3 regions of the Lysinibacillus sp. JK80 genome follow, and region 1 is predicted to be linked to each of the others. Evidence: riboswitches for the same ligand, from Rfam matches in the RefSeq annotation. Region 1 holds a riboswitch; each other region holds the start of a gene.
The links. A riboswitch is a leader RNA that binds a small molecule or an ion and turns the genes downstream of it on or off. The one in region 1 is predicted to bind S-adenosylmethionine.

Region 1 (11,110 bases):
TGCCCCTGGACCAGCTAGGTTAATGACCGAGCCACTCCCCATAAATAGTCCAGCACCGATTACACCGGCAATCGCAATCATCGTCATATGCCGCTTCTTTAATCCTCTTTGTAAATGCGTTTGTTGCCCCATATCTGTCACCTCTTTTAGTAGATTGCTTGATCGCTTACAAAAATCTTACATCTTTCATAACGTTGAAGTAATAGACAAACTGTAAAATTCTATACTTTTGTTTTATACATAATGTAAAATAGACTAAATATTCTTAAAATAATTTTTAAACGATTTTATGAGTAAATTTTTAGCGCCAAGCAGAAATTATTGAATTCCAACCACAGACACGCATGTCAAAAGGAGGGGCAAAAATGAGCCCATTTCAACTAAAAGTACTAGACGTTTTACAGAATAAATATTTTCAAAATGCAGAGGTAGTTGCAGGTCATGAGGGATTAACAAGGAGCGTTAAATGGGCACATGTACTAGAAATCATACATGTTGATAATTTTTTAGTTGGTGAAGAGTTAGTATTAACTACAGGGCTTAGTCTCCAACATAGTATTGAGGACTTTGTATCCTTTATAGAAGCCATCATTCAAAAAAATTGTGCAGCACTTTGTATTGAATATGGCACCTCTATTCAAGCAGTACCTGAAGCGATTTTAACACTTGCCAACCGCCACCAGTTTCCTATTATTGTTTTCCATGAAGCAGTTCCTTTTGTTCGTATTACACAGGATTTACATAGTCAAATTATCAATCAGCAATATCTATTGATTTCTTCACTAGAAGCTTACTCACAAACATTGAACAAAAATGCAGTATTGGGACAAAATACGGACGATATTTTACAAAATATGTTTAATGAATTGAAAATACAAATTATGTTTTCCATTAAGGGAAGAGAACCTGTCTTTTTCCCGAATATGGCTCATAAAAAGCGGCAGCAATTCCTAACATTGAATACATCGTCTCAGCAATTTAAACATGAGCCTATTTTTCTATTTGATCAACATTATGCCGATTTATCAATTTATCGAGAAGATGGGCTTTTCTCCGAATTTGAATTATTAATATTAGATCGCACGGCAACAGCGTTGGCACAGCTTTTAATGCGAGAGTTCTATATTGAGGAAAAAAAGAATATTGAGGATGCTTCGATTTTAGCTGATTGGATTGATCAAAAACTATCTAAGGAGGAAATCTATAAATTTATCGTTACACATTATACTAACTATACACAATCCAGTGGCACTGTCTTTATTTTGGCTTCTCCTAATACCTTGACAAAGGCACAGGAGGATGTAGTCTATAGTAAGCTTTATTATCGTAATCTCTTTGAGCAACATGGCTTTATTCCATTTTTATTTGAAAGAAAAAGCTATGTTATTTTTATTTTACTGCATACAAAAGATAGTAAAGCCATTCGTGATATGTTAAACAACATGTTTTCCTCTTTGGTCAAAACTGAATTTTATAAAAAGCAGCAGGCACAAGGTTATCAGATAGCTATTGGGAAGGTCGTTTGTGATGTGGATAAAATTCCTAAAAGCTATCAAACTGCACTGGAAACCTTATATATTTGTCGAAAAGTACAAACGTCCTCGTTCTTTTATGATGATCTGCATTTATATCATTTAATCTATAAATTACAAATGCAGGTGGATTTACAGGAAGTGATTTACGACTATTTACAGCCCGTTATTGAATACGATGAAAAATATAATAGTAAGCTTCTCGAAACATTGCAGGTGTATTTACAAACAAATGGCTCTAAACAGCAAACAGCGAATCAATTGTTTATTGTTCGTCAAACACTCTATCACCGCTTAAAAAAGCTTGAAAGTTTACTTGGTAAAAATTTTATGAACGGGCATAACCGCATTACACTTGAATTTATGCTACTAGCCAATTCATTAATCGAGGATAAGAGCTAGAAAAAAGTTGGCACGCTTAAAAGGTTAACTCCCCTCCTAAGCGTGCCCTTTATTACCCTTTCACAACTACATCGTGATACAGTCCTGGTCTACGATCATCGTAAACAGGAATTCTTCCACGTACTTCATCGACAATAGAAAAGTCTACATCGATCACTGCTACTTCCTCATCCTCAGCACCTACCCATAATACTTCTCCCCAAGGCTGAATAATCATAGACTGCCCATTAAAATTTTCTACCTTTTTCGAAATACGATTTACTGCAATGACAAAGCATTGATTTTCAATTGCACGAGCCTGTAGCAACGTTTTCCAATGGTCAATCCTTGGAGTTGGCCACTGCGCTGGTACAAATAATACCTTTGCTCCTTGTAATGCATGTGCACGTAACCATTCTGGGAAGCGAATATCATAGCAAATGACACCAGCAGCTTCAATATCATCTAAAGCAAAACGATTCATTTCATCCCCTGCTTCCAAGTAAAGATGCTCGTCCATTAAACGGAAAAGATGTGCCTTGCTATATTCCCCAACAAGTTCTCCATTACGATCAAAGGTATACATCGTATTATAAAATTTATCGCCTTTCTTTGTTGAAACAGAGCCCCCTACAATATGTACATCAAGTTCCTTAGCAAGTTTAGCCAAAAAGGCCTTTGTCCGCTCACCATTGATATCTGCTAGCTCAGGCAGTTTCTCTAAAGCATAGCCTGTATTCCACATTTCAGGTAACACTATGATTTCTGCCCCATTTTTTGCAGCTTCACGAATCTTATCCTCGGCACGTTCAAAATTTTCTTCAACTTTGCCAAAGCCAACATTTAATTGAATACAACCGATTTTCATCTCTATTCCTCCTCTAGACAATTAACAGAAAAAGTAATACTATTTGCTTCATATTCTTCAATAATAATTATTATATTCTGAAAAAGGTGATCATGCATGGAATTCTCTAAAAAACTACAGCAACTACCCACTCAATTTTTTGCAGCACTCGTTCAAAAAGTAAACTTGGCTCTAGAAGAAGGGCGTGATGTCATTAACCTTGGGCAAGGAAATCCCGATCAGCCAACGCCTATTCACATCATTCAAGCATTACAGGAAGCAGCTGAAAATCCTCAAAACCACAAATATTCACCATTTAGAGGTCTCGCTGAATTACGCCAAGCTGCTGCGGACTTTTATCAACGTGAATATCAGGTAGAACTAAATCCAGATACAGAGGTAGCGATTCTTGGTGGAACAAAAATTGGTCTAGTTGAGCTACCTTTAGCTGTGTTAAACCCTGGTGACACGATGCTCTTACCAGATCCTGGCTATCCAGATTACCTATCAGGTGTTGTACTAGGAGACGTCAATTTTGAAGTAATGCCCCTTTTTGCTGAAAATGATTTCTTACCTGATTATCATGCATTACCTGATGAAGTGAAAGAAAAAGCAAAGCTTCTTTACTTAAATTACCCGAACAACCCTACAGGTGGTACAGCATCACTTGCGTTTTTTGAAGAGACCGTTCGCTTTGCGAAGGAGCACAATATTATCGTATCACATGATTTTGCTTATGGGGCAATAGGATTTGACGGTAATAAACCAGTTAGCTTCCTTCAAGCAAAGGGTGCAAAAGAAGTAGGAGTTGAAATGTATACATTATCGAAAACCTATAATATGGCTGGCTGGCGTATAGGCTTCGCTGTAGGGAATGCCGAGATTATTGCTGCTATTAATCTAATCCAGGATCATCTGTTTTGTAGTCAATTCCCTGCCATTCAACAAGCCGCAGCAGTAGCACTGACGGCTTCCCAACAATGTGCATGTGAACTACGAGCTACTTATGAGCGTCGCCGCAATGTACTCATTGAAGAAGCTCGAAGAATTGGCTGGCATGTTACGGCTCCAAAAGGCTCCTTCTTCGCATGGCTCCCTGTACCATTAGGCTATACAAGTGAACAGTTTGCTGATCTTTTGCTCGAAAAAGCTGATATCGCTGTAGCAGCAGGTAATGGCTTCGGTCAATATGGTGAAGGCTATGTTCGCGTAGGATTGCTGGTTAGTGAGGAGCGCTTACGTGAAGCAATCCATAGAATCGAGCAATTACAATTGTTTAAAAGATAATGACGCCATATCCTGTAGCTATCCCTAGCTACAGGATTATTACTATTATTCAATTTTCCTTGGTTGCCCTAAACCATTTTCTAATGGATAAAATTGAACATGACCTGTTTCATCATCCCATTTTCGAATATGTTGAATCCCTTGTACCTCTGCCAACACGATATCAGCAGTAATAACAGGGTTGCCCCCTTTTATTAAATGCCCACCTGATACAACACCCCATTGATCGCTCATAGAACCATGGAAATGTGTCTCATATCCACCATCTCGCTTACACACCACACCTGAACCTTGAATAAATTCTAATGGTCCCTCTTTTTCAATCACATCACTAAAACGAACTTGAATTTGAACTGTTGCATCTGGCACTAAATAAACAAAGCTACTTTTTTGAAAGCTGCCAATACAGCTTACAATTGTTGCTGACTCTATACTATTCTCTTCGCAAAGCGCTTCAATCCCTTCAATGATATCTGTTCCCGTTAGAAAACGAGCACTAATAACCTTACCAAATGAACCTATACCATAATTAACTCTTACAGACATTGTTATCCCTCTTTTGCGTCGAAATATTATAATTATATAAAAAATTTAAAAATTATTTATTGACTTACTATACCCTATAAATTATATTAGTTCTATCGGAATTACAAAAAAATATTATAAATCTCTTATCAAGAGTAGCTGAGGGACTGGCCCTATGAAGCTCGGCAACCTCCTTTTTAAAGGAAGGTGCTAAATCCTGCAAACGATCTTCGTTTGATAGATAAGAGAGGACATCTTTTCATGAGCCTCTCTTAATTTGTAAGAGAGTTTTTTTATTTTCAAAAAACCGATAAAAACAATCTTGGAGGTATTTTCATGAAAAAGAAAAATAAATTTTTAGTAGGTTTAGCAAGTTTAACATTAGTAGCGGCTTTAGCAGGCTGTGGCTCTAAAGAAGATAGTAAAAGCCAAGCTGAAGGAATTGATGAAAAGAAAATCGTTGTAGGCGTCACTTCTGGTCCACACGAACAAATTGCAGAAGTAGCCGCTAAAGTAGCAAAAGAAAATGGGCTAAAAGTTGAACTAAAATCATTTTCTGACTATGTTTTACCTAATACATCCTTAGCTGAAGGTGATCTTGATGCGAACAGCTATCAACACGAGCCTTTCCTAGATACATTTAATAAAGACCATGATACAGATTTAGTACCAGTGGGCAAGACGATTTTAAATCCAATGGGTATCTACTCTGAAAAATATAAATCCTTTGATGACATTCCTGACGGTGCAACGTTTGGCCTACCAAATGACCCAACGAATGGAGCACGTGCCCTCTTTGTTTTACAGGAAGCTGGCTATATTAAGTTAAAAGAGGGTGCAGACTTAACAGCCTCGATCCGTGATGTAGAAGAAAACATAAAGAATTTAAAATTCATTGAATTAGAGGCAGCTCAAATTCCTAAACAACTTAGTGAAGTAGATGTAGCAGCTATTAATACAAACTTTGCACTAGAGGCTGGCATTAACCCTAAAGATGACTCTATTTTATTGGAATCTACTGATTCTCCATACGTGAACTATATTGTTGTACGTGCTGAAAATGAAAATGATCCAACAATTAAAAAGTTCGTTGAGGCTTACCAATCTGACGAAGTGCGTCAATTCATCGAAGAGGAATTCAAAGGTTCTGTAATCCCTAGCTGGTAATATGTTCAGAAAGCTTCTATAAAGCCGAAGAATCTGCTGAAATTCCCCAATGGGAAGACGAGCAGATTCTTGCTTTTTAGAAGGTTGAGAAAGGAGCAAACAATCGCATGATTCAATTACAAAATATCTCAAAAGAATTTAAATCGAAAAAAGGCATCATAAAAGCTGTGGATGGCATCAACCTTCACGTAAAAAGGGGACAAATTCATGGTGTAATCGGCTATAGTGGTGCTGGTAAAAGTACACTCATTCGTTGCGTTAATCTACTAGAACGTCCTACAGCAGGAAAAGTAGTGATAGACAATGTAGACATTACGACCCTTTCTCTTCACGAATTACGTCAAACACGCCAAAAAATCGGGATGATCTTCCAGCACTTTAATCTCTTAAAAACAGCAACAGTTTACAATAATATTGCAGTTCCCTTAAAGCTACTAGGCTATAAAGAGGCGGAAGTAAAAAACCGAGTAGCTAAGTATGCTGAAATTGTCGGTTTAACAGATAAACTAGATAGTTACCCAAATCAACTTTCAGGTGGTCAAAAACAGCGTGTGGCTATTGCACGTGCCTTAGCACAGGAACCAGAGATTTTACTTAGTGACGAAGCAACAAGTGCACTTGATCCTGAGACAACGGAAGCCATTCTTGAATTGTTGTTAAAAATTAATCGTGAATTAGGCATTACGATTCTGCTCATCACACATGAAATGAATGTAATTCAAAAAATTTGCGATGAGGTTTCTGTTCTAGAATCAGGGAAAGTTGTGGAATTTGGCACAGCGATTGAACTTTTTGCGAAACCGAAGCACCCTACAACGCGAAAGTTTTTGAATACAATTTCACAACGTAATTTATCCCCTTCTCTTATTGAGCAATTAAATGTTTCAGGAAGTGTAATCCGTTTAACATTCCTTGGTGAAAGTACTGGTAAGCCATTATTAGCAGAAGTCACTAAGGTATATGATGTGCAACCAAATATTTTAACAGCTAATATTATTGAATTAAAAAACGGTATTGTCGGCAATATTGTGGTGCATTTACATGGCGAAACGCAGATTGTCCAAAAGGCGTTAACGTATTTTTCAGAAAATGGCGTGGCAGTGGAAGAATTAGGAGGTGCGTTCAATGAGTAGTATCCAAAGCTTCTTTACAGATTGGTCAGATGTTATTGGCAAAGCAATTATCGAAACATTTCAAATGGTCGGAATTTCATTATTTTTCTCCATTCTGATTGGCATTCCATTAGGGCTATTAATCGTTTTAACACGACCAGGACAATCCTTTGAAAATAAATTTTTCTATCAGTTTTTTAATCTATTTATCAATATTGTTCGCTCTGTTCCATTTATCATTTTACTATTCTTCATCTTACCTTTTACCAAGTTAATTGTAGGTACAACAATTGGTGTTAAAGGTGTAATCGTTCCACTAGTTGTTTACACAGCTCCTTATATTGCACGACTGATGGAGTCTGCGCTTTTAGAAGTGGATTCCGGAGTAGTAGAAGCCTACACAGCCATGGGTATTAAACGTCGCCATATCATTTGGCATGTCCTATTACGTGAAGCGCGACCATCTATTATTTTAGGCTTAACAATTGCCACAATAGGATTAATTGGTGCAACAGCAATGGCAGGAATGGTTGGTGCTGGCGGTTTAGGTGACCTTGCCTATCGTTATGGTCATTTGCGCTATGAGGTTGATGTGATGTATGCAACTGTCTTTATCTTAATCATCCTTGTGCAGAGCATTCAATCCATTGGTAACCGCTTCGCCGCGAAGTTGAAAAAAGATTAAGAGGAGAATGAAGATGACAAACGAAATTTATGTAGAGAAAAATGGCTATATTGCAACGTTAGTATTAAACCGCCCGGATAAACGGAATTCTTTATCAAGGGCAATGTTTCAAGCCATAGTAGACCAACTAGAGCTGCTCCGTATAGATTCTTCCATCAAACTTTTAATTGTTCGCGGTGTCAATGAAGTAGCCTTTTCTTCCGGTGCAGATATTAGCGAGTTTTTAGATGTTCGTTATGCTACAGACAATGCTAAAGCCTATAATGAATTGGCTCTAAAGGCGATCGATGCTCTCTATAAATTTCCACACCCGACAATTGCTATGATTCAGGGCTTAGCAATTGGTGGTGGCTTAGAGTTAGCAAATGCTTGTGATTTTAGAATAGCAACGCCTAAGAGTAAGCTAGGCATTACCGCTGCAAACATAGGTATTGTCTATAATTTAGAAAGCACGAAACGTCTCATCAATATTGTTGGTGTCGCTAAGGCAAAGGAAATTTTGTACACAGCAACTATTTTTACAGCTGAAGAAGGAAAAAATATTGGTTTAATCACGGCCCTACACGAACCAGAGGAAATTGATGAGGCGACATTGCAATTCGCTGAACATTTATTAAGTAAATCATCCATTGCAAACGCAGGCATCAAAAAAATTATCCAAGCAATTGTTGATGGTGAAATTGAAGAAAACGATGAGCTGGCACAGTTAGTTTTGGATTCATTTAGTTCAGACGATTATAACGAAGGTATTCAAGCCTTTTTAAATAAAAGAAAGCCTATTTTCAATAAATAAGTGAGGTAGTAACGATGACAAACATAACTGATGGCGATCTACTCTTAAAAAATATAACTGCACAAGCCCCCTTCCCCATTTGCTTTGCAGATTTAGAAAAGGCCGTAGCGGAAAAAATCGATGCTGGCCCTTTTGGCTACATCCGTTCAGGTGCTGGCGGTGAACAAACACTGCGCAATAATCGTGCAGCTTTTGAGAAGTATTCCATTGTTCCCCGATTTTTAAATGATGTGTCACACGTTGATACATCGGTTCATTTGTTTGGTAAAACATATCCAACTCCTTTGCTTTTTGCTCCTGTGGGCATGAACGGAATGGTTCACGATGAAGGTGAGCTTGCCGTTGCACGTGCCGCCCAGTTTTTAAATATCCCTTATATACAAAGCACTGTGTCCACTTTTGCTCTTGAAGAAGTTGCTCAAGCTGCGCCTTCTGCAACAAAATGGTTTCAATTATATTGGTCTACTAATGAAGAAATTGCTTTTAGCATGGCTGCACGTGCGGAGGAAGCTGGATTTGAAGCGATCGTTTTAACTGTCGACACCGTAATGCTAGGCTGGCGTGAAGAAGATGTACGCAATCAATTTTCACCATTGAAGCTAGGCTATGCAAGAGGAAATTATATGAATGATCCTGTTTTTACAGCCACTTTACCTGATGATTCATTCGAATCCTACGTACAAGGTGTCTTGCAAAATGTCTTCCACCCAACACTTAATTGGGAGCATGTTCGAGAGCTAAAAAAACGCACCAACCTTCCTATATTATTGAAGGGAATTTTACATCCTGAAGATGCAAAACATGCTATCGACAATGGTATTGATGGCATTATTGTATCAAACCATGGTGGCCGTCAATTAGATGGTGTGATTGGTTCACTTGATGCCCTTCCTGCTATTGTGAAAGTTGTGAATGGACAAATTCCTATTATATTAGATAGTGGTATATATCGTGGCATGGATGCCTTAAAAGCACTTGCTTTAGGAGCGAATGCAGTTGCAATTGGACGTCCTTTCGTCTATGGACTAGCCCTTGAGGGACAACAAGGTGTCGAAAAGGTGATGACCAATCTTTATGATGAATTAAAGGTTTCTATCGCATTAGCCGGTGCTACCTCTGTCAAAGGATTACGCAACATCACATTAGTCAAACAGGATGGGACTGAGGGTAAATGAAACAAGCATTACAAGGATTAAAGGTTATCGATTTATCACAAGTCTTAGCAGGTCCCTATTGCACCATGGTATTAGCAGATATGGGTGCAGAAGTTATCAAAATTGAAAAATACCCAAATGGAGACGATACCCGTACAATGGGTCCATTCGTTAATGAAGAAAGTCATATGTATATGATGGTTAATCGTAATAAAAAAGGTGTCTGCATCAATTTAAAAACGACTGAAGGACTGACTTTATTTAAAGAATTGATTCAATCTGTTGATGTACTTGTGGAAAATTATCGACCAGGTGTCACGAAAAAGCTTGGTATTGATTATGACACATTAAAAGCCATCAATCCTGGCCTAATTTACTGCTCTATTTCTGGTTATGGTCAAACAGGTCCTTATAGTCAAAAGGGTGGCTATGATATTATGGCTCAGGGTCTGAGTGGCTTAATGCATATGACAGGTGAAGCAGATGGACGACCTGTAAAAGTTGGCTTTGCGGTGAATGATATTGCTGCTGCACAAACAGCCTTACAATCGATTTTAATGGCCTATATTTATAAGCTTCGTAGTGGTGAAGGTCAATATATTGATGTGTCCTTAGTGGAGTCAGGTCTTGCGTGGACTGTTTGGGAGGCCGCTGCTTACTTCGGAAAGGGTGAGTTACCTGAGCGAACAGGAACCGCCCATCGTGTGTCTGCGCCCTATCAAGGTTTCAAAACACAGGATGACTATATTCTAGTAGGTGCTGGCAATCAAAAGCTATGGGAGATTTTTGCGGCAAAGGTTGTCAATCGACCTGATTGGTTAGACAATCCTCTCTTTGCTACCAACTATTCACGTGCCCAACATGTGAGGGAGCTGGAAGCAGAAATTGAAAGCGAGCTAATTAAGCATAAGGCTATCTACTGGCTCGAACTATTAGATAAGCATGGTGTACCATCTAGTCCAATCTATTCTTATGACCAAACATTGAATGACCCTCATATACTAGAGCGTGGCATGGTACTGTCCTATGAGCATCCGACTGCTGGACCAATGAGAACATTGGGCTTCCCAGCTAAGTTTTCACAAACACCTGGACAGCTAACAAGTGCAGCACCCACTTTAGGACAACATAATGAAGAAATTTTACAGGCATTAAATATTTCTGATCAAGCTATTCAACAGCTCAAGGCAGGCAAAATAATTGGGTCAAAATAAAGAGATTGTCTATTTTTAGATCGCTATCAATTAGATTTAAGCTTCTATCGGTCACTTTTTCGATTCTATCCTTCACTTTTTCCTTTCTATCATGCAAAAAAAGGCTTCCCCATCCATGAGGAAGCCTTTTTCTTATTGAATAACCCCTAATTCACGACCAACCTTCTCGTAAATCGCAATTGCATCATCAAGCATTTCTTTTGTATGTGCCGCTGTTGGCATATTCCGAACGCGACCTGTACCTTTTGGAACTGTTGGGAAGACAATTGATTTTGCATAAACGCCTTCTTCAAATAAACGTTTTGAAAATTCCTGTGTTAACTTTTCATCCCCAATGATGCATGGAGTAATTGGTGTCTCAGACGCACCAATATTAAAGCCAAGCTTCTCAAGCCCCGCTTTTAAATAATTTC
Region 2 (11,110 bases), 1.0 Mb from region 1:
ATCGATAATATTCCTCTTCAGTAATTGCTGCTTCTCCAGGAAAGGCGCCAGGTTTCCCCATTCCGATATTGACACCCTTAAATACGATTGGTTCCCATTTGCCATCTCTTAGCACCTCAAAAGATTGTCCCTGAATTCGTGCATTATAATTTAATTTCTCATGATTTACAGTATCCTGAACCTCTTTGTGCTCAAATGAATCAAATATTTTATGCATTACTGGGATGTAAATGGACCAATAAAACGAACTGTCCGCATACTTCTCAGCATATTTATAGATTGTAGGTAACCCTTTTATTTTATAAATATTCGGTACCCGTGCGATATCATTAAAATCTCCCGCAAAATAATAACTAGATGTGTAGCTTTTATCTTGGCCTACAATTGCAGCAAATTGTTCTGGAATGCCATTATCCTTTAACAGCTCTGTTCCTTTTTTTGTTAAATCCCATTTATAATTTGCAAGAGCATCTTCAGCATATTTAGGTGTAATAATATCAAACCAATAATCGTATTGCGCCCTTGCAGATGAATGAAAGAATTTTTTCCCATTTTCAGTAAACTGCACTTGAATACCTTCAGAATTAACATGCTTGTTCATTTCTAGAACAAGAAGCTCCTCAGTTATTTCGTTAAATAGTAAAAAGCCTCCACCTTTATATGACCAATTATCGCCATGTTCATCGATCACCCATTGTGGTATTTCTAAATTTTTATGATAATCAAGCTCATCGAAATAACGTCCGATCCAGCCAGACCATGTAATTCCTAAATAATCCTGTAATTCTTTACGAACTTCCCCTGATGTTGGTGAAGCAAACGTGTTATACTCAGCAATTAACATGCTCTTTTTTTTGCTGGCTAAGCGTTCGACGATTGACTGCCATTCTTTTTGTTCAAGTCCTCCAACAATTTTTTCAGAACGTTCACCTAAACGTTTTGTTTGTTGTAAATCATCTTTATAAACTCCGTACGTATCTGCCAAATAAATGACATCATAGTCACTATAATCATTTGGCAAATTCTTTTCAACAACACTTTTAGTTTCATCATTTGGAACCGTACCATAGTAATCGCGTTCTACGTCATAAGGTTCATTATTTAATCTATATTTATAATGGTTTAAAAACCAATTCACTCCTAAGTGCTCTCGGTAAGACTCATTCGGAACGGTTTTATCTATAATGGCCACATTAAGCTGTTTTTCAACTTCTAAGTACCACCATGTAATAGGGATTATCATGAGGACTAGTACGACCATAACCCCTATATAGATTCGTTTCATACACTTTTCTCCTTTTCAGCAATGCCGACACGTTTCATATTACCCCAGTCACTTTTTCTTAAGACAAAACGAAGTAATCCCTCACAGCGCCAGAATAATGTTAGTGGGCGATACCAAAAAATTTCTGTAAACGCTAAAAGAATCATGCGTAACAACTCTCTTTTTTTCGGATACGTATTCATACTCCACGATTCAAATAATATTGCCGCTATTGAAAAAATAACACCATAAATAACGAATAGTAGTAGCAGCATGAGCGCAACTTCATAATAAATTTTCCCTAAGAAAAAGGCTATGACAATATAAATATATCCGCCTAACTCGACAAGAGGCCCTAGACATTCCACTAGCCAAAAATACGGGAACGAAAGAAATCCAATCATTCCATATCTAGGATTCAAGGTCATTTTTTTATGCTTCCATAGACTTTCAAATAACCCTTGATGCCACCTTCTTCGTTGATTGCGTAGTACTCCTAATGTTTGAGGTGCTTCCGTCCAGCAAACTGGGTCAGGTACAAATTCAATACGCTTATTTTCTTTTTTTTCTTTTATAAGTCGATGGATATTCACCACCAGTTCCATATCTTCCCCAATAATATTGGTTGAATATCCACCTGCTTCAACAGCCCATTTTTTAGAGAAAACACTAAATGCTCCTGAAATAATAAGGACTAAATTGAATTTACTTAACGCTATTCGCCCCATTAAAAATGCCCGCAAATATTCGATTACTTGCATGATTACTAGGTAATTACTAGGTAATTGAGTCTCATAAATAGAGCCAAACTGCATCTTTGCACCATTTGCAATACGAATATTACCTCCTGCTGCAATGACCTCACCATCAGATAAAATGATAGGCTTCATCACCCGCAGCAAGGATTTTTCATCTAATATGGAGTCCCCATCAATAGAGCAAAAATATGGATATTGAGATACATTAATACCCACATTTAGTGCATCAGCCTTACCACCATTTTCTTTATCAACTAAAATACAATTTTTATAGATTTCTGATTCATATATTTGTTTAATGTCTTTTGTAGGGATGTTAGTTCGAACAATTTTATTGATTGGCTTCATTTGAAAATGTTCGATGACCGTTTGAAGGGTTTGATCTGTAGATCCATCGTTAATAATGATAATTTCAGTTTGAGGATAACGTAAATTCAATAATGAATATACTGTATCTACAACTCCTACTTCTTCATTGTAAGCAGGAACAAGTAACGATACCGGTTTTGAATAAAAGGCATCGATATGTGCATCATCATACTCTGATAGATCAAGACGATAGCGTTTTCTTAAATCCAGCATAGCAATGATGAACATTGTACAATATGAAACAATAACGAACAGCATATAAAATAAAATAATGCCCCCAAAAAACATCATGCAATAATCAATTATTTTCATTTACTTCCCCTCTTTTCTCGCTGCAATTTCTTGGGCCATTTCAATTGCATATTGATCATTTGAGGATTCAATGAATTGCTGTAATTTGGCAATACCATGTCGATCTTCTACAATCGTTTTTGCCGCTTGGGAACGTACCCACCAATTCTCATCTTGAAGAAGCTGCTCTAAATAACTATAAGTGTAAGTAAGCGGTACATGCTTAAAAATTTTGGCAACCATTAACCTGGCTTCCCACATTTCAGAGGTCACAAAAGGGACAAAGGGATCCATCTCATCAATAATTCCTATTTCATATAGCCCTTTTAATGCTCTGATGTTAATTTCCGGTGTATCATGGTGTAATAATTTTTTTAATTCATCTAAATACTCCATATTTCTTTTTACAGCAGCAGTATCAATAACAGCAAATTGCATTTTGGCCGACAAACTATTAAAATCATGGAAAAATCGAATAAATACATTATCATCTAATAAGATAAATAGTCTTCTATATTCACTTTCAGCGTAATTTACATTGGAATTTTTTATTTTCTCCATAAATAAATCTGGTTGGAAAAGCGAGTATATTTTCAATAACTGGAAATGTTCTTCATCTGTAATGTTATTTTTTTCGAATTCTTGGCACTTCGTTAGCAATTCATCTATTTGTAAGTCTGCAATTCGATAGAGGGCATTCATTCGAATACTCCATCGTTTACTGGATAAATCTTTTTCGTAGAATGCTTTTAAATATTGATTGGAGAATTGTTTAATTTTTAGTTCCACCTGTTCATTCCTTATATTCTTTAAATAGGATGAAAAAATTTTTTCAATAGCTTCTACTTGGGCGCTTCCTCTAGGTACCAATACGATACTAAATAATGCGTTATTGAATAAGTAATCATACCAAAGTTGAGAATAATTTTGTAAATAACGGTCACGAACTTTCTCAAAATAGCTTTCACGCTGTCGCTGAACAAGTAAATACATAAAAAAGATAAAGAGTACAACTAATAAAAAGGAAATTATTACCAAAATTGTCGAAACAGTCAGCTTGATCATTGCCAAAACCTCGCAAACGTTCTTTTAATTTTGGCTTCTAGCAAACGTAAATTAAATGGTTTGACAATATATTCATCAACACCGCCCTCATAAGCATTAAGCGCTGCCCCTTCAGAATTGCGTTCTGACATCATATAAATAATAAATTTCTTTTCATTTGGCATATGTCGTAAGATATGCAATATTTCTAAGCCATTTTTTAGCGGTAAAATATCATTCATAAGAATTAGATGCATATGCCCTAATTTATAATCATCCGATTGTAAAAAGCTATAGCCATCCTCATAAACCTTTACATCTAAAGAAAAATAAGGGATATTTATTTGGTTAAGCGTTGACTCTAATACTTGTCTAAAAATTGCGTTTTGCTCAATAATACTAACTTTCACTAATTCAGTTGGTTGCTCACAGTAATCCTTTACCTCTGCTATACTCCATGTTAATTGCTCATCCCCTGATAACATCTGTTTATTTTTATTTAACAGCTCTTCAAAAATAACGTTATTATTTCTTATTTCTGTTATAGAGGCCTTTAATGCAATCTGTTGGAACTTTCGTTCTGCTTTTAAGATGGCAAATATTCGTTTTAAAAACGCCCTAGCTTCTACATCACTACTTTGTAAAAAGAAGATGCCCCAATGATCTCCGTCGGATAATTGAAAAAGCAAGTCTGTCTTGCGTATTTTTGATTGTAAAAACGAGGTAACTTGATCATTCACATTTTCATTCAGTTGTGTAGCATTAGCTGTTTTTAAAAAGACTGCTGTTATAGTAAGGCGTGATCTAATCACACTTTCTCGCCATATTTTAAAGTAGCGCTCTACTTCATGTTCTTGCATGATGTCATGGGTGAATTTTATATCATTCATTAGAATCACTCCATCTAGTTTTTTCTTATTATTACTTTCTATCATTTATTTCGTAGATTAACAACATTACTATAGTAATAAATGTGACTAAACAATAAATAGACGTCATAAAAAATACATAGTTTCTCATCAATTTAACTACAAATAAAAAAGAGTACATAAGTCGTTAAACTTATGTACCCTTTTATAAAATTTTTAATTCTTATTTTACCGGTACTACTGCACCTTTCCACTCTTCTAAAATGAAGTCTTGGATTTCTTTAGATGTTAATACTTCTAATAATTTTTTATTTTCAGGTTTTGATTCATCACCTGCACGTACAGCGATGATGTTAACATATGGAGATTCTTTATCTTCAAGAGAAATAGCATCTTCAATTGGGTTTAAACCGTTATCGATGGCAAAGTTAGAATTGATAAGTACTGCATCGCCTTCATCGTTTTCGTACATTTGTACAAGCATTTCTGGGGCAGTATTTGCATCGAATTTAAAGTTTTTAGGATTTTCTTCAATATCCTTTAATTCTGCTGCTGTTTTATCAATGCCTTCTTTTAATTTGATTAAGCCTTTAGCCTCTAACAATGACAGCATACGACCATGGTCAGATACTGAATTAGAAAGTAAAATTGTTGCGCCTTCAGGCAGGTCTTCTAACGTTTTATATTTTTTAGAGTAAATACCGATTGGTTCAATATGAACGCCACCTGCATTAACGAAATCATAGCCATTGTCTTTAATTTGTAGCTCTAAGTAAGGAATGTGCTGGAAATAGTTTGCATCAATATCTTTTGACTCTAAATCTTGGTTTGGTAGAACATAATCTGTATACGTTTCAATTTCAAGGTCTATGCCTTCTTTAGCTAAGATCGGTTTTGCTTTTTCTAAAATAACTGCGTGCGGTGTATTAGAAGCACCTACTTTTAATGTTACGTTTTCTTTGTTATCTGTTTGATCGCCAGATGCTGATTTTTCATCTTCTTTTTTATCTGTACCGCAAGCTACTAATGCTAGTACAAGTATTGATAAAAATAATCCTGCTAATAACTTTTTCATTTATGACACTCCCTTGTATTTGTTTTAAATATGTTAGCGGTAAAAACCGGAATAACCCCTTTTTCTTGCTAGCGTTTATCAATTTTTTCAGTAATTAAATCACCAATCCATTGAATAATAAATACGACTACTAAGATCAAAATAGTTGCCATTAATGTCACATCTTGGCGATTTCGCTGGAAGCCGTCTAAGAAAGCTAAGTTACCAAGACCACCTGCACCAATAATTCCTGCCATCGCTGTATAACCTACAAGAGCAACAGCCGTTACAGTGATACCAGAAATCAAAGCTGGTAATGATTCCGGAACCAATACTTTCCAAATAATTGTAGAAGTTTTTGCTCCCATTGAACGGGCTGCTTCAATCACACCTTTATCAATTTCACGTAACGCAATTAATACCATACGAGCATAAAACGGTGCTGCACCGATAATTAAAGCAGGTAACGCCGCATTGGCACCGCGAATTGTACCTAGTAAAAACTTCGTAAATGGAATTAATAAAATAATTAATACGATAAATGGAATGGAACGGAAAATATTAACGAGTGATCCTGTTAAAAAGTTAACGATTTTATTTGCCCATAACTGATTGGGGCTAGTTAGAAATAGAACAATACCAATGACTAACCCAAGAATAAATGTCACAACCGTTGATATAGCTGTCATGTATAAAGTTTCATACGTAGCTTGCCACATATTTTCCCAGTCTACATTCGGAAAGAGATTAGTTAGCATTTTCAATCACCTCCGTCTGTACTTCCACTGTATTTAAATAACGAAGGGCTTCAGTGACATTTGTCTGAGAGCCATCAATTTGCACAATCAATGTACCATATGCACCATTTTTTGTTTGTGAAATATTTCCGTGAACAATACTTACTTCTACATCAAATTGTTTCACAAGATGTGAGATGACAGGCTGTTCTGTTTTTTCACCAACAAAAATCAATTTGACAAGTTGTCCAGTTGGATAGTTTGTTTTAATTTGTGCTACCGTATCTTGTGTTTCCTTAGTGTCGGTAATTTGAGATACAAACTTCTTAGTAATAGCCGCCTGTGGGGCTTGGAAGACTTGTAATACCTCACCACGTTCCACAATTTCGCCTGCCTCCATCACCGCTACACGATGACAAATTTTGCGGATGACATGCATTTCGTGGGTAATCAGGACGATTGTTAAGCCTAAGCGTTCATTTATATCTACGAGTAAATCAAGAATGGCATCCGTTGTTTCAGGGTCAAGTGCGGATGTCGCCTCATCACATAGTAAAACCTCTGGATTATTCGCTAATGCACGTGCAATTCCTACACGCTGCTTTTGTCCCCCGGAAAGCTGGGATGGATATGCCTTATCGCGCCCTTCTAAGCCTACAAGGGCAATTAATTCCTTCACACGCGCTTCACGTTGAGCCTTTGGGAAGCCTGCGATTTCTAAAGGGAATGCAATATTTTCGGCAACTGTTCTTGACCAAAGTAAATTAAAATGCTGGAAAATCATACTTACCTTTTGTCTAGCTGCTCTAAGCTTTTGCCCTTTTATCGATGAAAATTCTTGATTGTTCACCGTTACTGTTCCTGCTGTCGGTTTCTCTAAACCGTTTAATAAACGAATCATGGTACTTTTACCAGCACCACTATAGCCGATAATGCCAAAAATTTCACCTTTATTAATAGTAAGGTTGACGTCTTTGACTGCCGTTAATTCGCCATTTGCTGTTTTGTATTTCTTTGTAATATTTTGAAGCTGGATCATAGCGAATACTCCTTTTCTCATATAGAAAACCCCTTCACTCACAGACAAGTAGAAGGGGTCACGTATGATACGTTAAACCGTTCTCTCATCTTTCAAAGAAAAATCTTTGGGTGATTTGGCACCTTTTCACATTGTGATGGTTGCCGGGCTTCATAGGGCACTTCCCTCCGCCACTCTTCATAAGAGTTCGATATATTTAATGTTTTAATAATATATTTGATACTTTACCACGCTAGTAAAGTTCAGTCAATTGATTTTTTTAACAATTCATATAAAAATGGTACGGATTGAAAAGCATAAATCTTTTCTGTCACTTTTCCGCCATCACTGATGAGTAGACAGGGAACACTTTCAATTTGATGCTCATAAGCTATGTGTTCCAAAAAGTTGATATTTGCTTTACCCATTTGTAGCTGTGGCAGTAATTGCTCAATAATGGACATCATTTTAGATGCCACTGCACACGTTCCACACATCGGTGTATATAAATAAAATGCAGTTTTCTCTCCCGACTGTTTAGCCGCTTCCCACTGCTCTATTGACCATTCTTCCATTTACTCACGCAACCTTACAAAATATATTCATTATGGATTGAAAAATGTGCACGCAGTAAAATCATTGCTAGCACTTTTCTTGGTGTCGTTTCTACTTCCTTGTATGTTGGCATTGTGCGCAGATGCTCAGCCTCTGGATAATGTCTGTCCATTAATGCACGTAGCTTATCACCAGAAGTATCTGCATCAAAAAAAGTAAATAGCTCACAGCCCTCATAGGGATCCAGTAGTTCTTCTAATTGATGCACACCAATTGTACCATTCGTACATAGTATTGTAACATTCTCATTCAAAATAGGCTCAATTTGTAGCTTATCTGAGCGCCCTTCTACTATCAAGCATTTTCCCTCGAACATTACGCCACCTCCATTTAGAGATCCCCACTTATAAGTCATTATATAACAAAAAACGCCGGTAGTTTCCGACGTTTTTCGATTATGGCTTGTCTTATTCAGCGATCATTTCTTCGTATTGCTCTGCTGTCATTAGTTTCTCAACTTCTGATGCGTCAGCAGGCTCAACAACGATCATCCATGCTTTTTCATATGGTGATTCATTAACGAATTCTGGGCTATCTTCTAAATCTGCATTTACTTCAACTACAGTACCTGAGATTGGTGCATATAATTCAGAAACAGTTTTTACTGATTCTACGCTACCGAATGGATCATCTGTTTTGATTTCGTCGCCAACTTGTGGAAGCTCAACGAATACGATATCTCCTAATTCAGATTGTGCGAAGTGAGTAATACCAATACGTACTTTTCCATCTTCTACTTTTACCCATTCATGTTCTTCAGAGTATCGTAAGTCTTTAGGTGTGCTCATGCAAAAAACCCCTCCATAAATATGTAATATATTCACTTTCAGTGTGCCATACTTCTCCTATAAATACAAGGTTTAATACGGTTATTTCCAAGCTTGCTCAAAATCTACTTCTTTAAAACCTAAAGTAACTTTTTTTCCATCTGTCACGATGGGACGTTTAATTAACATGCCATCTGAAGCAAGTAGCTCAAGCTGCTCATCCTCCGTCATTTCTGCTAACTTGTCCTTTAAACCAAGCTCACGATATTTCATGCCTGAGGTATTAAAAAATTTCTTCAAAGGCTGTCCACTAGCTTGCCAAATAGCTGTTAATTCTTCTTTAGTGGGAGGTTGCTCTGCGATATGTACCTCTTCATAGGAAACCTCATGCTCATTTAACCACTTCTGTGCCTTTTTACATGTTGTACATTTCGGATAATGGAAAAATTGAATCGTCATTACAATGCTCCTCTTCTGTCTTTTTCTGTAGTATACCATCATAGTTGTTTTCAATGGTGAACTTCACTCTTTTTTGTAAGTTTATCCACCAGTTGTGCAAATTTATCCGCTCCTTTTACAATTATCCATCTCATAAAAAAACCTAGCTATCTTTTGCAGATAGCTAGGTTAAATTTGCACTATTAAACAATATATTTTTCTGCATCAATTAATTTAACGGAAGCCTCACGCTTCTTCGCAATTAAATTATATGGATTATTACGCGTTAGCTTACGCAGTGCAGATAATGTCATACGGGCTGCATCGCCATCCGCTGAAGCAAGAATTGTGTCTTTTGCTTCTTTTTCGATTTCTGCGAATGCTTCTTGGCAGAAAATTTGTGTGTATAGCAATTTTTGATGTGCTTTTTCAGCACCGTCACGAGCAATTGCTTTTTCTGTACGTAAGACAGCTGATTCCATTGCAAATAATTGGTTAGCTATATTCGCAATGTTTACCAATACTTCTTGCTCTTGATCAAGTTTTGCACCAAAGCGTTGTGCTGCTAATCCTGCAGCTAATACAGCAATCTTCTTGGCATTTTTCACTAAATATTTTTCTTGTGCTAACGGCTCTGTACCGATTTCCTCTGGCATTAGCATAAGCAGCTCTTGCTGTAAATTTTGAGCAACTTGTAATAATGGCAGCTCACCTTTTAGAGCCTTTTTCATAAATGTACCAGGTACAATCATGCGGTTAATTTCGTTTGTACCTTCAAAAATTCGATTAATACGAGAATCACGGTAAATACGCTCTACCTCATACTCAGCCATAAAGCCATAACCGCCATGAAGTTGTACTGCTTCATCTGCAATATAGTCTAATGTTTCTGAACCGAATACTTTGGCAATAGAGCATTCAATAGCATATTCAGCAATCGCACCTGCAATCACTTTTCCTTGCTTTTGCTCTTCAGGGCTTAACTGACTTAAGCGGTCCTCAAATAGACCAACCGTACGATAGTTTAATGATTCTGATGCATACAGTTGAGAAGCCATTGTAGATAATTTCTCTTTTGTCAGATTGAAATCAGAAAGCTTTGTTTTAAATTGCTGACGTTGGTTTGTATACTGAATAGCTAACTCCAATGCACGCTTCGATCCGCCAATTGTGCCCACGCCTAGTTTATAACGACCAATGTTTAAAATATTGAACGCAATGATATGACCACGACCAATTTCGCCTAATAGATTTTCTACAGGTACTTCCGCATCTTCCAATACTAATGTACGAGTTGATGATGATTTAATCCCCATTTTCTTTTCTTCAGGGCCAACTGAAACACCATTGTAGGCACGTTCTACGATAAAGGCAGAGAATTTATCGCCATCAATTTTTGCGTAGACAACAAATACATCAGCAAAGCCTGCATTCGTAATCCACTGTTTTTCCCCATTTAAAATATAATGTGTGCCAGCTTCATTTAATTTGGCAGTCGTTTTTGCACCTAGAGCATCTGAACCTGAACCTGGCTCTGTTAATGCATAGGCAGCGATTAATTCACCTGAAGCAAGCTTAGGTAAGTATTTTTTCTTTTGATCTTCATTACCGAATAAAACAATTGGTAATGACCCAATTCCAACGTGAGCACCATGTGTGATAGAGAAACCACCTGCAACAGACATTTTTTCAGCGATTAAAGCTGAAGAAACTTTGTCTAATCCTAGCCCATCGTATTCTTCAGGCACGTCTGCTCCAAGTAAGCCTAATTCGCCTGCACTTTTTAGGAGACGCACTGAATGCTCAAATTCATGGTGCTCTAAATTTTCAACTACTGGTAAAACTTCATTTGCTACGTATTCCTCTGTTGTTTTAGCAATCATTTT
Region 3 (11,110 bases), 1.9 Mb from region 1:
AGAAACAGATATGGTCAAAAAAATGCCTGAAAATATTTTGGCTCAAATGCGATCAATCGTCCCCCTACAACGCCTAGGGACACCACGTGATATTGCCAATGCCTATTTATTTTTAGCATCTGATGAGGCCTCCTATGTTCATGGGCATACTCTGCATGTGGATGGCGCAATTATGATGTGATAGGGGGTAGTCAAGATGTTTGTTGAGCAAGAATGGATTTTAAAACGTGCAGCTTTAACACCTCACCACATCGCCTTAATTAATTTAACATCAAAGGAACAATGGACCTACCAGCAATTATCTGAGGAAATCGGCAAATGGAGTCAATTTTTCGAACGGCAGCAGCTACAAAAGGGAAGTAGAGTCGCTGTTTTTGCGAAAAATCATATCCAATTGTTTGCTGTTTTATTTGCCTGTGGGCTACGTGGGCTCATTTATGTACCGTTAAATTGGCGCTTAAGCAAGGAGGAGCTAACACAAATTTTGGAGGATGCGACTCCTGCTATCCTATTATACGAAGAGGATAGTCATTGTCCCTTAGTTTTAGAAAAAATGTTTTCACTTCATGTTAGCCAGCATGAGAAGGAGATACAACCAAGTAGGCAAGACGTGGATGTGGATGATCCATGGTTAATGATTTATACAGGAGGCACGACGGGTCAGCCAAAGGGGGTAGTGTTATCCTTTCAGTCGGTCAATTGGAATGCCATGAATACTATTATTAGCTGGGGTTTACATGCTCAAGATCGGACATTAAATTATATGCCGATGTTTCATACTGGTGGCTTAAATGCTTTATGCATTCCCTTACTGATGGCGGGAGGAACCGTCATTATTGGCGATAAATTTGATGCAGAAGAGGCACTAAAAGCAACGAACCAATATCAAACGACAATTTCTCTTTTTGTGCCAACAATGTATCAAGCAATGATTGCTACGAAGTATTTTCAGGAAAATCAATTTCCTTCCATGAAGGTATTTTTATCTGGCGGTGCCCCGTGCCCTCATCCTATTTACGATGCTTTTTATAATAAGGGATTATTTTTTAAAGAGGGATATGGTTTAACAGAAGCAGGACCCAATAATTTTTATATTGACCGAGAGCGTGCCTATGCAAAAAAGGGTGCTGTCGGGAAAAGCATGCAATTCAATGAAGCTAAAATCATCAGTCATACAGGAAAAAGTTGTGCACCTGGAGAAGTAGGAGAGCTATTGGTAAGAGGGAAGCATATGTTTCGCTTTTACTGGAATAACAAGCAAGAAACTGCCAATATCCTGCAAGATGGCTGGTTGAAAACAGGGGATTTAGCGATGATGGATGCGGAAGGCGATTTTTATATTGTTGGGCGTAGAAAAGAAATGATAATTTCAGGTGGTGAAAATATCTATCCTCAGGAAGTAGAACAATGTCTACTACGGCATCCAGATGTGCGGGAGGTGGCCGTGATTGGTGTAGGTGATGACTATTGGGGTGAGATCGTGACAGCTTTTATTGTTTGTCCCCACCAAGTAGCCTCTCTATTAGATGATCTTAATGAGCTATGTCATCAACAATTAGGACGTTATAAGATTCCAAAACAAATGATTTTCTTAGACGAACTACCGAAAACAAGCGTTGGTAAAATCGATAAAAAGGCATTGTATAGGCTTGTTGACTCATCTATCTGTTAAGTATGATGAGAAGGAAGAAACGCACGTCTTTCTAAATCCGAAATAAGAGAGGGACACATAAATGGCCCACGCATTAGTTATTGGTGGAACAGGGATGTTGGCTGACACATCCCTTTGGTTAGTGAATGATGGCTACCATGTCTCAGTAATTGGACGTAGTGCCCATCGAATGGAAGATTTGCGAAATAGAACAACCAAACCTGCCCTTCTAACGCCGATTTTAGTTGATTATTGTAATATAGCCTTATTAAAAGAGAAGCTAGAAGAAACGCTCGAGCATAACGGGCCCATTGAATTGGTCGTTGCTTGGATTCATTCCTATGCGGACACTACATTAGAGAACATCTCCAATGTAATTTCAATAGAGAATAATGGGGAATGGAAACTGTTTCATGTGTTGGGGAGTAAGGCGAATTTAAGTGAAGTCCAAGAGAAATTGAAGCTCCCTGCTCGTTCGCAATACAGGCAAATCCAGCTAGGTTTTATGATGGAAGAAGGTCATGCGAGATGGCTTACGCATGAGGAAATATCGCAAGGTGTCGTTGCTGCTATTCAACAGGATCAACCTATCCATATCGTCGGGACGCTACAACCTTGGGAAAAGCGACCATTATAAACTAACTAACCTTCGTCTAACTAGATGGACGAAGGTTTTTACTTATCTCCATTATCAGTTTGTTGTAGATGTCTACATAATTGTGAGGGATAGTTAGGTTTGTGTGAAAAACGTCAGGATCAAGCAACTTTCTTCTCCTTACCTTTTACTTAGTATAACAAAATCATTTCCATATAACTTATCCTTATTTACTCACATCTCTTCCCATCAGACCGACATATCAGTAAAATAGAGTAGGTTAGGGGGATTACATGTGAAAGATCAACGCTTTAAAATAGCGCATCGAGAGGCGCTTATCGGAATTGGACTCGTCCTTGTCAACTTTGCGATTTGGTTTGGCTTTGCCTATGGATTAGGTTCAGGAGATCCAAGAAATTATACGTATGTATTTGGTTTTCCTGCCTGGTTTTTCTATAGCTGTATCGCTGGGACAGGCTTTATGATCCTTCTTATCTGGATTGTGATGAAACTCTTTTTCAAAGAGGTACCATTCGATGATGAGGAGGTGGATCACTAATGCATTGGCAAGTTGTATTTCCATTGCTATTATTTTTAATTATTATTTTTGGAATCGGTATTTGGGCCAATAAGCATGTCCGCTCCTCTAATTCATTCCTGCAGGAGTATTTCCTAGGTGGTCGTGAAATGGGTGGTTTTATCCTTGCAATGACGATGATTGCTACATATGGCAGTGCGAGTAGTTTTATCGGAGGACCGGGTGTAGCCTATACAAAAGGACTTGGGTGGGTATTACTGGCAATGGCTCAGCTACCAGCAGGTTATTTTGTACTCATGATTTTAGGGAAAAAATTCGCCATTATTGCTCGTCGTTACCAGGCCATTACGTTAATCGACTTTTTACGTGAACGCTACAAAAGCCATGTCATTGTTATTTTATCAGCCATTAGCATCATTGTTTTCTTATTTTCGGCTATGATGGCTCAATGGGTTGGGGGTGCACGCTTAATTGAGTCATTAACTGGCTTAAGCTACACAGCAGCACTGTTTATTTTTGCGATTTCCGTGTTAGTATATGTGATTATCGGAGGCTTCCGTGCGGTTGCACTTACAGATACGGTCCAAGGTTCAATTATGGTGATTGGTACAATTATTTTATTAATCGGCACCATTGTGGCAGGTGGAGGCATCGACAATATAATGGCCTCACTGGTCGCTGAAAATCCTGACTTTGTGTCACCATTTGGCGCACAAGGAGATTTAACGCCTCTGTATGTCTCAACATTTTGGATTCTCATTGGTGTAGGGGTTGTAGGACTTCCGCAAATTGCGGTTCGTGCGATGAGCTATAAGGATTCCAAAAGTATGCATCAAGCAATTCTTATTGGCACGATTGCCATAGGGACAATCATGTTTGGCATGCATTTAATTGGGGTGTTAGCCCGACCTGTCTTACCGGGCATTGAGATTGGTGATAAAGTCATGCCGCTCCTGACATTGAAGGTATTACCGCCATTTTTAGCAGGAATCGTTTTAGCTGCACCAATGGCTGCGACAATGTCTACGGTTAATGCTTTACTAATGCTTGTCAGCTCTACAGTTGTCAAAGATATCTATTTAAATTATATGAAGCCGAAAGCTAGTGATGCAGAGATAAAGCGTGCAAGCTTTATTGTAACAACAGTCATTGGCCTAGCCGTTGTCATCTTTGCACTCAATCCACCTGATTTATTAGTGTGGTTGAACTTATTTGCCTTCGGTGGACTAGAGGCTGTCTTTATTTGGACAGTCGTTTTAGGATTGTATTGGAAAAAAGCGAATAAATACGGAGCGATTGCGTCAATGATTTCAGGCATGTTGTTGTATATTATGATTGATCGGTTTTATCCTTCTGTCTTTGGTATGCATACAGTCACGATACCAATTGTCGCATCCTTCTTTATTTTTGTGATTGTCAGTTTGTCCACTAGTCATAAATTTAAAAACGAAAAGCTTATGATTTAACGCCAAAACGCCACAGATTTCAAATTCTGTGGCGTTTATTTTAATGCATCATAAAATCATAGGCATTTTTCGCAAGTAATGTCATTGTAACGACAATAAATAGCGTGCGGACAAAGCCACTTCCTTTCTTGATTGCCATCCGTGAGCCAAGCATAGCCCCACCAATTTGCGCAATGCCCATGACTAGACCATAAACATAATGAATTTGACCTAAGTAAGCAAACATACAAACACCAGCCACATTACTCGCCAAATTTAAAAACTTCGCATTACCAGCCGCCTTTAAAAAATCAAAGCCTACCAGTAAGAAGCTAAAGATTAAAAACGACCCTGTCCCAGGCCCAAGAAATCCATCATAAAAACCAATAGCAAATAATAGCAGCATAAATAAAAACAAATGTTTTTTAGATAGATTTTTTACGGTAGAGACGGCACCCCAATCCTTTTTAAAGATCGTATATACCCCAACAGCCGCCAGCATAACAAGCATTAATGGCTTTAGTAATGCTGGATTAATCAGATGCACAGTCCAAGCACCACATAATGATCCGATAAATGCTAGTGGAAAATATTTGAGGACAGAGCGAATGTCCAGCTGGCCAGAACGATAGAAAGAAATAGAGGAAGTGAGTGAGCCCATGGCTCCTGCTAGTTTGTTCGTGGCAACAGCAGCGGCTGGATTGAGCCCAACAAATAGTAAGGCTGGTAGTGAAATTAAACCGCCCCCTCCCACTACTGAGTCAACAAAAGCCGCCAGAAATCCAAAAGAAATTAATAATATTAGAATATGTACATCGATTTCAAACAACATATGACACCTCTTTAAATTTAGTTACTACTGAAATAGTAACTAAATTTATTTGCGCTGTAAACCCCATTTTTTCATTGGCAAATCTTCACATTGGTAGCCTATAATAAAGATAATGGAGGGATTACATGGAGGAATTAATCACCCAGCTGAAAGAAATGGGTTTTACAGAATATGAAGCAAAGGCCTATACGGCACTTGTTCAGCAAAGTCATGTCAGTGCTTATCAGGTTAGTAAAAATTCTGGCATACCACGTGCAAGAGTGTATGATATTTTAAATATCCTTGTAGAAAAGGGCATCGTGTTAAAAGAAGAGACCGCAGAACAAACGACCTATTCGGCAATGCCTGTGTCTGTGTTCTTACAGCAAATGCAACAGCGCTGGGAGTCGAATTTTACGTCTATAAGCGGGAAATTAGAGAAATTAGAGGAAAAAGTACAGGAAGCTGAGCCTAAAGTGGTCATGCTGAAGGGCAAGGAATCCATTATCAACTATTGTCAGTCACTTCTAAAGAAGGCGAAGAAAAAAGTGATGCTGTCGATGTGGGAAGATATGTATGATGCCTTACGTGAAGATTTGCAAGAGGTGGCGCTGCATGTTCCTGTTCATGGCATTACGTTGTATGTAGGAGAGCATCTCGCCTCAATTGACCAGCATAGAGCCACACATTATACAAAAAAAGCGTCTACACCGCATTGGTTTATCTTATCGATAGATGGTCAGGAAATGATTTATGGTCATTCTCCATCTACCCAAGAGACGGCCTTTATCACCAATGATCCGGTTCATATTTATTTGTTAGAGGATTATATATGGCATGATGTGCTCATCAATCGGTTAGTAAAACGTGATGATCAGGAGTTAGAAGACTGGATTGCTAAGGAGCGTAAAGCTTTTTTCTTAGAATAGTCGTATAAGGAAGGGGAGGAACTTGAAAAAATTCGTGTTGCTAGGTTTAATGAGCCTACTAATGCTAGGAGCCTGTAATGCTACACCACCTACCGATCCACCAACGATTCATGAGCTAACGGTTGTCCCAGATAATGTCCAGAAAAATATCGTTTCTAATGACAGAATACAACTATTGCATGAAAAGGATGCTCCATATTACCTTGTTTATTATTCAAAAGGGAATGTATTGGCAAGTATTACAGCTGAGGGAAATAGGCTTATTATCCAGTTAGAAGAAGGCAGCGAGCAAAGGAAAGAGGCTCAACCCTATGTTTTTAAAATCACCGTCAAGAATCCTGAGCTGGATACCATTGATTTGCGAATAAACGGTCAGAGTACGCCAATTGATCGTATGACCATTATGTGATAAAAGAAACCGAAATCCCTTTAGAAATGAGATTTCGGTTTCTTTACGTGATGTCTAATAAAAGACTTTGTCTACGTTATATTTAGAGCGGAAAGTATTAATCGCATATGTTTCGTAAATTTCACGTTCCATTGGATCTTCTACTTCATAGACTTCAATTTTGAACACTTCATCACGATGGTTTTTCATCGGAGATACATTATCCTCGAAATGTTTTTTAATACGTTGACGAATTTTACGTGCTTTCCCAACAAACAATAGCTCATTCTTGTCATTATAGAATAAGAAAATGCCGCCTTTATCACGTGTGATTTTATGGAAGTCAATAAAACCGAAGTAAGGTGTGATTGGCACATCACCTGGTTTTAAATCTTGTTCACGTTGACGGATTACTAGATCTGGTTTTGGAAATTCAATTTTAATCAAACTATTCACGTTCCTCTCCCTTACTAAAAGTATATGGTAACATAATTACGGCATGTTTACCATAAATTTTAAATGTAGAAACCCCACAGATAGCAAGCTTAGTGTACATCAAATGACCAAGAAACATGCGCGTGAATCACAAAATATTCTATGAATTATTGATATTCTAACAAGTTCATGTTACAATTCAAGATAATTAAATAATCTTATCAAGAGAAGCTGAGGGATTTGGCCCGATGACGCTTCAGCAACCTCTAACAATCGTTAGAAAGGTGCTAATTCCAGCAAAGGATTTTTTCCTTTGAGAGATAAGAGTGGACGTGAAAAAAATCCTTCTCATTCTATCTCGTATGGAATGAGGAGGATTTTTTAATTTCGTTGCATTCTACGCAAGCAAGGTTTGCTAAAAGAGAGTGATTATAGAGAGGGGAAAGCAAGATGCCAATTAATATTCCGAAAAATTTACCAGCTGGAGAACATTTACGTGAGGAAAAAATCTTCGTCATGGAAGAAGATCGTGCGAAAACACAGCAAATCCGTCCATTAAATATATTAATATTAAATTTAATGCCTGAAAAAGAAAAAACAGAGCTCCAGTTATTACGTTTATTGGGGAATACACCATTACAAGTGAATATTACCTTTTTGAATACAGCCACACACGAGTCTAAAAATGTGAGTAAATCCCATTTGCAGCTTTTCTACACAACGTTCAATCAGATTCGACACCGACGCTATGATGGTATGATTATAACTGGTGCGCCAGTAGAAAAAATGGCTTTTGAAGAGGTCAACTATTGGCAGGAAATTTCAGAAATTATGGATTGGTCAAAAAAGAATGTGACATCCGTGCTACATATATGTTGGGGGGCACAGGCTGCATTGTATCATCATTATGGCATTGGGAAGGTTGAGCTTTCTGCTAAATGCTCAGGCGTCTATTCCCATGTGATTACAGATTTAACTGTAGATTTGGTACGTGGCTTTAGTGATTTATTTACTGCACCTCATTCACGCTATACATCTGTTTCGATTGACGAGGTTCGCAATCATCCAGATCTACGATTATTATCCTATTCAGAGGATGCTGGGGTATTTATTGTACAATCAAAAGATAATAAAAATATTATGATTACGGGGCATCTAGAGTATGATGCGACAACGCTAGCCGATGAATATAGTCGCGATGTGGCGAAGGGCATAGATATCGCCGTTCCTGTAAACTACTTCCCGAATGACGATCCGACACAAGTGCCGATGAATACATGGCGTGCCCATACGCATCTATTATTCTCTAACTGGTTGAACTACTATGTTTACCAAGAAACACCATATGAATGGGATTTTGTAGATGAAATCGAATATCATATTTAATTAATAAAAAGTCTAATTTCTTTTCTAGCTTAGAAGAAATTAGACTTTTTGATTGTCATCTTCTGTTTCCTGCTGAGGTGTTTCGTTTTTTTGAGCCTTGGATTTACGATTGCGAATAACTACCACAATCAACAAAAGTATGGGTAATAAAATGGTGAAAATAAAGGAAAAGATTGGCCAAATTTCATTATTATAATTAGTAGAATGCACAATATCTGGATGAACAATTTGAGAAAGTCCAATGACAATTATACCCATCGGTATAATAAGCGGACGATGATCCTTAATCTTCAAAATTTGTGCAAGGCCAACAACGGTCGTATAGAAATACATAAATGTACGAATATATATAGACGTAATCCACATAAATGCCATAATGATTTCTATGCGCTGTAAAAAATTCCCTATAGATATTCTTTGCGCTAAGGCATAGCTAGGAAATGTCCTTGATGCAGTGTTTTCAGGACCTAATACAAGAATCGATAGGACAATCAACGTAACTAAGACGATTCCACCAAGGATTGCCCCAATATATAGCCCTTTCTGTGCAGACGGCTGTACATTGACGCCAGTAGGATAGAGCATCAATAATACAATTAATGGAAAGGAAAAGATACTCATAAAGCGTGCAATACTATAAAACATAGATGCTTTGGTCGCTTCTAGTAGAGGCTGAATATTCTCAAATGTAATTTGAGGGGTAATACTAATGACGAAAAAAATAAAAATAAAGATAAACAATGGGAAGAGGATTTCTGCCGAACGGGCAAAGGTCTCAATCCCTAAATAAGCGGCATACATAATAAGGATACTGAACAGTAGGGCAAATGCTAATGTCGGTGTCTCTGGCATAACTTCCGTTTTCATGAAAATACCGATAAAATAAAGTAATTCTCCAGCCGAAAGAAAGGTCATAATCAGGAAACAAATCGCTGTGATTTTCCCGAAAAAACGCCCAAGAATTTTTTCATTGGCCTCGATAAAGTTTAGGGACGGTGTTTGATTGGCCAGTGTTAAAAATAATTTTAGAACCAGTAAACTGAGCAGAACACCAATGCTTGCCGCTATCCAAGCATCTTGCTTAGCGGCACCAGTAATACTCGAAGGGATAATTAAAATCGCTGTACCGATAGAATAGAGAAAGGTAACGATTGTAAACTGTCTTGAACTAATTATCTCTTTTTCCATCAAGCTACCCTCCGTTTCTCAGTCCATCTTTCTATTTTGTGAATGACACAATGTAATCCCTAATCGGTGTGAAGATAAAGGTAATCAAATCTAATGGGCTAGGAATATGGATTTTAAGGGCAATCCCCATATTTAAAGCCGTTCCAATAAATAGCAAAAAGGAGAATACAATAATGGCTTTTCTATCCTGTTGCTTTTTTAGCTTTGGAATAAAAACAAGAGCAACAATGATTGCAATAATCAAGATAGCTACTGCTAGTACCATCTCATTACTCCTCCTTTGGCTTGTTTAATAATGAATTTTGCATCGTACCTGAACCTTGGGTTGTTACCTTTACATGAACAGCCACTGCTAAATCTGGAAAAATGGAAGTCCAGTCATCCTTAATTTTTTTCCACTGCTTTGGATCTGCCCGATGTAGGGCATCCCCAAATCCAAAAACATCGACTTCATATTGCTGTTGAATTTTCTCTACTGTTTTTTCAATGCGGTCATCAATACCCTGGGCTGTTTTTTTATTAACGTAATCAATCGATTTATTTTTGGTAAGATCGATATCACATTCGACCTCTCCAACATTCTGCTCTACATTAATATGGACATCGATTTTCGGTTTCCCGTTTTTAAATGACCCTTTCACCTTTGTAGTGGATTGGGTGATTTCAGTAGACAAGGTCCCTTTATTAGGACAGGCGATGATTTCTATCGTACTTTGAATTTTGTCATTAAGAAAACTAATACTTTTGCTTTCGCTTTCAGTCAGTAGCCCTATATATTTATCCCCTTTAAATACTGCTAAACCTGTATAACGTAATAGCACAGGTGTTTTAACACGTTGCACATTTGTTTGATCTACACCTAATTTCTTATCGCCATGAACTTCAATAGCAGAAATTAACGCCCCTTTATGCTTATTGGTTAACGTATTGACTAATTCATCAATATTAACAGCTATCGTGGAGCCCCAAGCCTTTTCAGAGACATCAAGGGAATTCAAGATTTTATTTGCAGGAACTTTTTCGATGGGTGTTAGTACATTTAATACTTCCTTCGCTGTTGCTTCGTGAGACATAATGACGTCGAAATCCTTACGAAATTCATGGTCCCTTACAATTAAATCAAGTGCATCACTAATGCCTTCTTTCGCGAGATCTTCCCCTAATACAACCACTTGAAGGTGGGCAAAATAAGGTTTTCGAGCTGCAATAGTCGTCATTTTCCGAATGGCTTCAAAGATGGTCTCGCCTCTCGAATGATAGCTAACGACAGGAGAGCGTTGAGTAGAAGCTTGGCGCACTGAGACTTCACTAGGATCAACAATTTGAACTGTAATTTCATATTCCTCATCTATTTTGTCAATGCCAAATGCTACGACTATGGCCAATTCATTTAATTCACGCTTACTCCAGCAGCCACTTAACAGTATTGTGAGGATACATAGTAAGCAAATCCAGTTTATTTTTGCCATATTCCATTCCTCATTTATCCAGTTGTTATTTCCTGCTTTTTACATTGATATATTTATGTCCTCTAACAATATTTTTTTGATTGACCAAACGAGGTCGTGTAAGTAACTTTCTACGCGGGAACAGCACAAACGCATCCTTCTGATCCTGTAATACCAACGGTGCGAATGGGCTTAAATAAGGTACACCAAATGAACGAATGCTACATAGATGAAGAATAATTAGCATAATGCCAAACATTACACCGAATAAACCAAACATAGCAGCTAAAATCATT

Region 2: another riboswitch for S-adenosylmethionine. It lies ahead of HXV90_RS18150 (methionine ABC transporter ATP-binding protein); the one in region 1 lies ahead of HXV90_RS13095 (MetQ/NlpA family ABC transporter substrate-binding protein).
Region 3: another riboswitch for S-adenosylmethionine. It lies ahead of metA (homoserine O-acetyltransferase MetA); the one in region 1 lies ahead of HXV90_RS13095 (MetQ/NlpA family ABC transporter substrate-binding protein).

The regions. Positions count from the first base shown of each region.
Region 1 is NZ_CP058997.1:2,563,792-2,574,901, forward strand. Features, by position in the region: gene HXV90_RS13070 (amino acid permease) at 1-132, opposite strand, end outside; gene HXV90_RS13075 (PucR family transcriptional regulator) at 366-1,934, shown strand; gene HXV90_RS13080 (carbon-nitrogen family hydrolase) at 1,987-2,781, opposite strand; gene HXV90_RS13085 (pyridoxal phosphate-dependent aminotransferase) at 2,878-4,047, shown strand; gene HXV90_RS13090 (PPC domain-containing DNA-binding protein) at 4,093-4,593, opposite strand; SAM riboswitch class I at 4,716-4,820, shown strand; gene HXV90_RS13095 (MetQ/NlpA family ABC transporter substrate-binding protein) at 4,909-5,739, shown strand; gene HXV90_RS13100 (methionine ABC transporter ATP-binding protein) at 5,847-6,872, shown strand; gene HXV90_RS13105 (methionine ABC transporter permease) at 6,865-7,536, shown strand; gene HXV90_RS13110 (enoyl-CoA hydratase/isomerase family protein) at 7,550-8,329, shown strand; gene HXV90_RS13115 (alpha-hydroxy acid oxidase) at 8,344-9,504, shown strand; gene HXV90_RS13120 (CaiB/BaiF CoA transferase family protein) at 9,501-10,697, shown strand; gene HXV90_RS13125 (glycine C-acetyltransferase) at 10,830-11,110, opposite strand, start outside.
Region 2 is NZ_CP058997.1:3,600,311-3,611,420, forward strand. Features, by position in the region: gene HXV90_RS18120 (hypothetical protein) at 1-1,285, opposite strand, end outside; gene HXV90_RS18125 (glycosyltransferase family 2 protein) at 1,282-2,703, opposite strand; gene HXV90_RS18130 (HEAT repeat domain-containing protein) at 2,704-3,747, opposite strand; gene HXV90_RS18135 (response regulator) at 3,744-4,616, opposite strand; gene HXV90_RS18140 (MetQ/NlpA family ABC transporter substrate-binding protein) at 4,819-5,670, opposite strand; gene HXV90_RS18145 (methionine ABC transporter permease) at 5,739-6,407, opposite strand; gene HXV90_RS18150 (methionine ABC transporter ATP-binding protein) at 6,397-7,425, opposite strand; SAM riboswitch class I at 7,508-7,611, opposite strand; gene HXV90_RS18155 (thioredoxin family protein) at 7,668-7,979, opposite strand; gene HXV90_RS18160 (toprim domain-containing protein) at 7,994-8,335, opposite strand; gene gcvH (glycine cleavage system protein GcvH) at 8,427-8,807, opposite strand; gene HXV90_RS18170 (arsenate reductase family protein) at 8,889-9,245, opposite strand; gene HXV90_RS18175 (acyl-CoA dehydrogenase family protein) at 9,428-11,110, opposite strand, start outside.
Region 3 is NZ_CP058997.1:693,874-704,983, forward strand. Features, by position in the region: gene fabG (3-oxoacyl-ACP reductase FabG) at 1-181, shown strand, start outside; gene HXV90_RS03635 (class I adenylate-forming enzyme family protein) at 197-1,672, shown strand; gene HXV90_RS03640 (short-chain dehydrogenase) at 1,734-2,288, shown strand; gene HXV90_RS03645 (YhdT family protein) at 2,542-2,805, shown strand; gene panF (sodium/pantothenate symporter) at 2,805-4,250, shown strand; gene HXV90_RS03655 (TSUP family transporter) at 4,291-5,061, opposite strand; gene HXV90_RS03660 (TrmB family transcriptional regulator) at 5,187-5,969, shown strand; gene HXV90_RS03665 (hypothetical protein) at 5,992-6,378, shown strand; gene HXV90_RS03670 (nucleotide excision repair endonuclease) at 6,433-6,804, opposite strand; SAM riboswitch class I at 7,008-7,119, shown strand; gene metA (homoserine O-acetyltransferase MetA) at 7,243-8,178, shown strand; gene HXV90_RS03680 (GerAB/ArcD/ProY family transporter) at 8,218-9,366, opposite strand; gene HXV90_RS03685 (hypothetical protein) at 9,398-9,631, opposite strand; gene HXV90_RS03690 (Ger(x)C family spore germination protein) at 9,636-10,835, opposite strand; gene HXV90_RS03695 (spore germination protein) at 10,861-11,110, opposite strand, start outside.